DNA from 3 places in the Nonomuraea sp. LP-02 genome. Region 2 is predicted to be linked to each of the others. Evidence: riboswitches for the same ligand, from Rfam matches in the RefSeq annotation. Region 2 holds a riboswitch; each other region holds the start of a gene.
The links. Region 2 has a riboswitch for thiamine pyrophosphate ahead of thiO (glycine oxidase ThiO). Riboswitches for the same ligand answer to the same signal wherever they lie in the genome.
Positions count from the first base shown of each region.

Region 1: another riboswitch for thiamine pyrophosphate. It lies ahead of SMD20_RS30995 (purine-cytosine permease family protein); the one in region 2 lies ahead of thiO (glycine oxidase ThiO).
Region 3: another riboswitch for thiamine pyrophosphate. It lies ahead of tenA (thiaminase II); the one in region 2 lies ahead of thiO (glycine oxidase ThiO).

Region 1 covers NZ_JAXCLK010000001.1:6,578,257-6,580,512, forward strand. Annotated here, with positions in the region: gene SMD20_RS30985 (Fpg/Nei family DNA glycosylase) at 1-849, shown strand, start outside; gene SMD20_RS30990 (rhodanese-like domain-containing protein) at 876-1,199, shown strand; TPP riboswitch at 1,264-1,379, shown strand; gene SMD20_RS30995 (purine-cytosine permease family protein) at 1,370-2,256, shown strand, end outside.
Region 2 covers NZ_JAXCLK010000001.1:3,188,067-3,190,322, forward strand. Annotated here, with positions in the region: gene SMD20_RS14820 (NAD(P)/FAD-dependent oxidoreductase) at 1-1,131, opposite strand, end outside; TPP riboswitch at 1,213-1,329, shown strand; gene thiO (glycine oxidase ThiO) at 1,317-2,256, shown strand, end outside.
Region 3 covers NZ_JAXCLK010000001.1:5,694,261-5,696,516, reverse strand. Annotated here, with positions in the region: gene SMD20_RS26560 (maleylpyruvate isomerase family mycothiol-dependent enzyme) at 1-511, shown strand, start outside; gene tenA (thiaminase II) at 515-1,189, opposite strand; TPP riboswitch at 1,177-1,272, opposite strand; gene SMD20_RS26550 (DNA polymerase domain-containing protein) at 1,298-2,256, shown strand, end outside.

The DNA.
Region 1 (2,256 bases), 3.4 Mb from region 2:
GCCCACTTCCTGCGCGAACGGGCGGTGGGTCGGTCCATCATGGCCGTCGACGTGGTCGGCATCCAGGCGCTCAAGACGTTCGATCCGCCGGTCACGGCGCTCGGCGGGCTGACCGTCACCGGGGTGGCGAGGCACGGCAAGTTCCTCGACCTCGACTGTGACGGCCTGCACCTGGTCGTCCACCTGGCGCGGGCCGGATGGCTGCGCTGGCGCGACGACATGTCGGGGGCCAAGCCGGTGCGGCCGGGCAAGGGCCCGCTCGCGGCGCGGGTGCGCTTCGCGCCCGACGACGAGGGGCTGGCGCCGGGGTTCGAGCTGACGGAGGCGGGGACGCAGAAGCGGCTCGCCATCTATGTCACGAAAAATCCGGACGAGGTGCCCGGCGTCGCCGCCCTCGGCCCCGACCCCCTCGACCCGGCCTTCACCGTGGACGCGCTGAAGCGCATCGTGGGCGGCAACCGTACGCAGATCAAGGGCCTGCTCCGCGACCAGCGGATCATCGCCGGCATCGGCAACGCCTACTCCGACGAGGTGCTGCACGCGGCGCGGATGTCCCCGTTCAAGATCGCCGCGACGCTGACCGACGCGCAGGTCGCCGACCTGCACGAGGCCATCGTCACCACGCTCGCCGACGCCGTCGAACGGGCCCACGGCCTGGCGGCCAAGGACCTCAAGGCGGAGAAGAAGTCGGGCCTTCGCGTGCACAACCGGGCGGGGCAGCCCTGCGACGTGTGCGGCGACACGATCCGCGAGGTGTCGTTCGCCGACTCCTCGCTGCAGTACTGCCCGACCTGCCAGACCGGCGGCAAGCCACTCGCCGACCGGCGGATGTCCAAGCTGCTCAAGTGACTCCCCGTGGGCGGGACAATGGAAGCATGACCGTTCCTGAGACCGAGGCCAGCGCCGTCCCCGCGGACGCCTACCTGCTCGACGTGCGTGAGCAGGACGAATGGCTCGCGGGCCACGCGCCGGACGCCGTGCACATCCCCATGACCCAGATCCAGGGCCGGGTCGAGGAGATCCCCGCCGACCGCACCGTCTACGTCGTCTGCCGGGTCGGCGGCCGGTCGTTGCAGGTCGCCGCCTGGCTCAGCCAGCTCGGGCGCGACGCCGTCAACGTCGGCGGCGGCATGCAGTCGTGGGAGGCCGCGCGCCGGCCCATGGTGAGCGAGACCGGTCAGGACCCGTTCGTGGCCTGATCGGCCGAACCAGAGCCTCATATGGCGCTTCTAGCGCCATTGAGGCATCATGAGGGCGAAAACTACAGATCGTCGCGGGAGCTCGGGGTTCGCCGGGCTGAGAGGGCAGCCATCCAGCCGCTGCCGACCGCCTGAACCTGTCCGGGTAATGCCGGCGTAGGGAGTGTGCGATGGCGCATGTCGCCGACGAAGTCCCCCTGACCCTCGACGGCGCTCCGCCGAAGACGCTCGGCGTCCTCGACCAGGGCGCCCTCTGGGCCAACCTCGGCGTCAGCCTCCTCGGCTTCTCCGGGGCGCTGTTCCTGCTCGACCCGCTCGGCAACGCCCCGCTCAGCCTGGCGGGCGCGCTCGTCGCGGCCCTGGTCGGCAGCCTCATCGGCACCGCCATGGTCGGTCTGTCGGCCGTCCCCGGCACGCAGACGGGGCAGCCCGCCATGGTGCTGCTGCGCGGGCTGTTCGGGGCGAAGATCTCCTACGTCCCCACGGTGCTCAACATCGTCCAGATGCTGGGCTGGGGGGCGTTCGAGCTGTGGGTGATCGCCAAGGCCGCCACCGCGATCTTCGGCGGGGTGCCCTACCAGGTGTGGGTGATCGCCGCCGGGGTGCTCACGACCGCGCTGACGATCTGGCCGCTCGGCTCGATCCGGCTGCTGCGCCGCTACGTCACGGTCGGCGTGATCATCTCGATGCTCTGGTTCACCTGGTTCTTCCTGAACGAGGCCCCCTCGTACGCCGGCGGCTCGTGGACCGCGTTCCCCGCCGCCGTCGACTACGTGATCGCCCTGTCGGTCTCCTGGGTGCCGATGGCCGCCGACTTCGCCCGGCACTCCCGCTCCAGCCGCGCCGCGTTCACCGGCGTCGTCGGCGGCTACACGCTGGCCCAGGTCGCCTGCCTGGGGCTGGGCGTGTACGCGGTCGCCATCGCCGGCTCCGCCGCCGTCACCGCCGACAGCACGGCGGTCTTCGCGCCGTTCGTGGCGGCGCCGCTCGGCGCGCTGTTCTTCGGCATCCTGGTGCTGCGCGAGACCGACCAGTCGTTCGCGAACGTCTACTCGAC
Region 2 (2,256 bases):
ATCTACCAGGCGTTCCGCGTCCAGCCGGGAGCCCGCGCCGATGATGCGGCGGCCCTGGACGAGGTCTCTCGGCCGGTCGACGGCGAACACCGCGGCGAGGGTGTCGTCGCCCCTCAGCCAGACGGCCGACCACTTGCCCTCGGGGCCGCCGCGGTAGAGCAGGCGCTCGCCCGCGGGGTGATGGCCGGCGTACTGGACCATGTGCCCGAACTGCTCCGACCAGAAGTACGGCACCGGGTCGTAGACGGCGTCCTCGCCGAGCAGGCTCGCGGCGGCGACCTCGGGGGCGTTGAGCGCGGTGTCCCAGTGCTCGACCCGCAGCCGGTCCTGGAAGCGGCGCGACCACCAGGCGGCGCAGTCGCCCACCGCGACCGTGCCGGGCAGCGAGGCGCGCAGGTGCTCGTCCACGACGACGCCGTTGTGCAGGTCGAGGTCGGCGTCGGCCAGCCACTGGACGGCCGGGCGCACGCCGATGCCGGCGACGACCACGTGCGCGTCGATGAACTCGCCGCCGACCAGCTCGACGCCGCCCTCCTCGACGGAGTGGACCATGGCGCCGAGACGCAGGTCGATGCCGTCGTACCAGCGTTCGGTGCGGGCGCCGATCTCCTCGCCGACGGCGGCGGCGAGCGGCGCGGGACCGGCCTCGACGACGGTGACCGCGCAGCCGGCGCGGCGGGCGGCCGTGGCCACCTCGGCCCCCACCCAGCCCGCGCCGGCGACCACGACGCGGGCGCCGGGCACGAGCGCGGCGCGCAGCTCGTGCGCGTCGTCGAGGGTGCGCAGGACGTGCTGGGGGCCGTCGCCCGGCAGCAGGACCGGGTCGGCGCCGGTCGCGATGACCAGGCCGTCGTAGCGCAGCTCGCCCTCGGTGGTCTCGACGGCGCCCGGCCGCAGCGCGGTGGCGGACACGCCGGGACGGAAGGCGACGCGCAGCGCGGCGAGGTCGGCGTCGACAAAGGTGGTGTCGGACTCGCCGAGCAGCACGCTCTTGGTCAGGGGCGGACGGTCGTAGGGGCGGTGGCGTTCCCGCCCGACGAGGGTGATCCTGCCGCCGAATCCGCGCCCGCGCAGCGCCTCGACCGTGCGTACGCCGGCCAGGCCCGCTCCCACCACCACGACATGGTCCACGACCAAGACCATAGACGGGTACGGGGCCCGGCGGCGAAGGGGGGCGTGCCTGGCGCCGCCGGCGAGGTCGTAGGCTGGGGGCGTAAGACGCGCGGGAGTCCGGCCGTGACCGGGCTGAGAGGAAGGCTGTACAGGGCCTTCGACCGCAAGACACCTGATCCGGATCATGCCGGCGAAGGGAGCGCATGGTGGAGGTCATCGTCGGCGGCGGGGTCGTCGGGCTGTCCGTCGCGTGGCGGCTGGCGCGGGCGGGGCGGCCGGTCACCGTGGTCGATCCCGATCCCGCGGGCGGGGCCTCGCACGCGGCCGCGGGCATGCTGGCGCCGGTCAGCGAGGTGACCTACACCGAGGAGCCGCTGCTGCGGCTGGGCCTGGCGTCGCTGCGCCGCTGGCCGGCCTTCGCCGCCGAGCTGGCCGCCGACGCGGGGCTGCCCGAGGGGGCGCGCGGGGTGGACCTGCGCGCGGAGGGCACGCTCGACGTGGCGTTCGGGGCCGACGACCTCGCGGCGCTGGACGAGCTGGCCGCGTTCATGGACAAGTTGGGGCTCCCGGTGGAGCGGCTGACCGGGCGCGAGTGCCGCCGCCTGGAGCCGATGCTGGCGCCGTCGGTGCGCGGCGGGCTGCTGGCCGCCGGTGACGCCTGGGTGGATCCGCGCCGGGTGACGGCGGCGCTGCTCGCCGCGCTGGAACGTCTGGACGTGCCGCTCGTACGCGCCCGGGTCACCACGCTGCTGCGCGCGGACGGGCCGGCGGGCCGGGTCACGGGTGTGCGGCTGGAGGAGGGTGCCGAGCTGCCCGCCACGACGGTGGTGCTGGCGGCCGGGGCCTGGAGCGCCGCTCTGGCCGGGGTGCCGGTGCGGCCGGTCAAGGGGCAGATCCTGCGCCTGCGCTCGCCGCAGCCGCTGCTGACCCGGTGCGTACGAGGCTCCGTGCACGGCTCCCCCGTCTACCTCGTCCCCCGGGGCGACGGCGAGCTGGTGGTCGGTGCGACCCAGGAGGAGCTGGGCTTCGACACCCGGGTGACCGCCGGCGGCCTGTACGAGCTGCTGCGCGACGCCAGGGAGCTGGTGCCGGGCGTGACCGAGCTGGAGCTGGCCGACGTGGTGGCGGGCCTGCGCCCCGGCA
Region 3 (2,256 bases), 2.5 Mb from region 2:
GGACGTCGCGGCGCACCTCACGTTCGCCACGGCGCACACCGGGCGGGCGCTCGCCGCGTTCGTCCGGGCGAGAGGGGACTTCGACCGCGCCATCCACGACAGCGCGGTGCGGCTGGCCCGCCGGCGCCCGGCGGACCGGCTGGTCGCCGAGATCCGCCGCTCCGCGGACTCGCGCCGCAGGCAGCCCTCGACGAAACCGCTCGACCCGCTGTTCGACGTGCTCGTACACGGCCAGGACATCGCCGTTCCGCTCGGCATCGAACGGGCCATGCCGGTCGCCGCCGCGCGGGCCTGCGCCCAGCACGTCTGGGACCGCGGCTTCCCCTTCCACCCCCGGCGGCGCTTCGCCGGGCTGCGCTTCGCCGCCACCGACGCCGACTGGTCGGCCGGCGCGGGGGAGAGCGTCGAGGGGCCGGTCGGGTCGCTGCTGCTCGTGCTCAGCGGGCGGCCCGCCGGGCTGGCCGCGCTGACCGGCCCCGGCCTGCCCGAGCTGGCGCGACGGCTCGGCTGAAGGTCAGGGCGCGAGCCAGCGGGCCGTGGGCCAGCCCTCGCGCCGCCAGGCGCTGTCCCAGAACATCCACTCGTACGCCGCCGCCGTCAGATAAGCCTGCTCCATCGCCGCCCGCGTGCCGGCGTCCGCGCCTTCGGCGAGCCGGTCGGCGATCGCCTTGGCCCGGGTCACCGACGCCGCGAACTCCGGGTCGGAGTAGGTGGAGATCCACTTGCCGTACGGGTGTCCGCCGAGGTCGCCCGCGCGCCCCAGCAGCGCCGTGCCCACGTCCTGGTAGATCCAGAAGCACGGCAGCAGCGCCGCCACCAGCACCGGGTACGGCGCCGACAGCGCCGTCGCCTGGAGGTAGGACGCGTACGCCAGGCACGTCGGCGACGTGGTGACCCCGGCCGCGTCCGCGCCCAGCTCGGCGACGTAGCCGGCGTGCAGCAGGCGCTCGGCGGCCAGCGCCGTGTGCGCGCTGCTCGCGAAGAACGCCGCCTCGTCCAGGTCGGTGGCCCGCGCCGAGGCGGTGGCGAGCGCCTTGGAGAACGCCTCCAGGTAGCGGGCGTCCTGCACGATGTAGAACGCGAACCGGTCGGCGTCGAGGGTGCCGTCGCCGAGCGCGACGTTGAACGGGTGGCCGTGGATCGCGGTCATCAGGTCGGCCGTGCGCAGCCACATGTCATCGCAGAACATGACGTCCCTTCGCTAGTGCGAGCTAGATCAGGTTCGACGGGTGTGATCTCAGCCCGGATCGCCGGGCACCCCGCGTCAGTCGATCACTGTAACAGGTGTTCGGATATCGTGGACGGGGTGACCGGCGAGGAGACCCGCGAGGGCGTGACGCTGACCAATCTCGACCAGCCGCTGTTCGACGGGGCCGAGGCCACCAAACGCGACCTGGTCGACTATCTCGACGCGGTCGCGGACCGCCTGGTGCCGGTGCTGCGCGACCGGGCGCTCTCGGTCGTCCGGGTACGCCCCGGGCAGGAGCCCTTCATGCAGAAGAACCTGCCGAAGTACGCCCCTCCGTGGATCGAGCGCGTCTCGGTGTGGGCGGACTCGTCGCGGCGGCAGGTGACGTACGCGCTGGGCAACGACCGGCGGACGCTGATCTGGTTCGGCAACCAGCGGGCGGTGGAGTACCACCCGGCGCTGTTCGCCGGCGACCACTTCACCCACCTGGTGCTGGACCTCGATCCGCCGGAGGGCACGGAGTCGTTCGAGCTGGCCGTGCGGGCGGCGTTCCTGGTGCGGCAGGCGCTGGCGGACGCGGGGCTGGCGGGCGCGGTGAAGACCAGCGGGGCCAAGGGCGTGCACGTGTTCGTGCCGGTCGAGCCGGGCGTCCCGATGGAGGACCTGGCCGCCGCCACCCGCGCGATCGGGGCCCGCGCCGAGCGGGTGGACCCGGCGCTCGCGACGACGGCGTTCATCAGGGAGGACCGCGCGGGCAAGGTCTTCATCGACTCCACGCGGGCGGGCGGCGCGACGGTCGTGGCCGCCTACAGCCCGCGGATCCGGCCCGGCGTGCCGGTGTCGTTCCCCGTGCCGTGGCCGGACCTGGACCGGGTCACGCCGCGCGACTTCACCATCAGGACGGCGGCGGCGCTGGTCGAGAAGAACGATCCGTGGGCGGGGGAGATGCCCGAGCCGCAGCGCCTGCCCGCCGACCTGGTGGAAGAGGGGCACACGATCCCGGTGGCGCGGGTGCAGGCGATGCACGAGGGGAAGCGGCGTGCCCGTGCCCGCCGCGAGGCGACCTG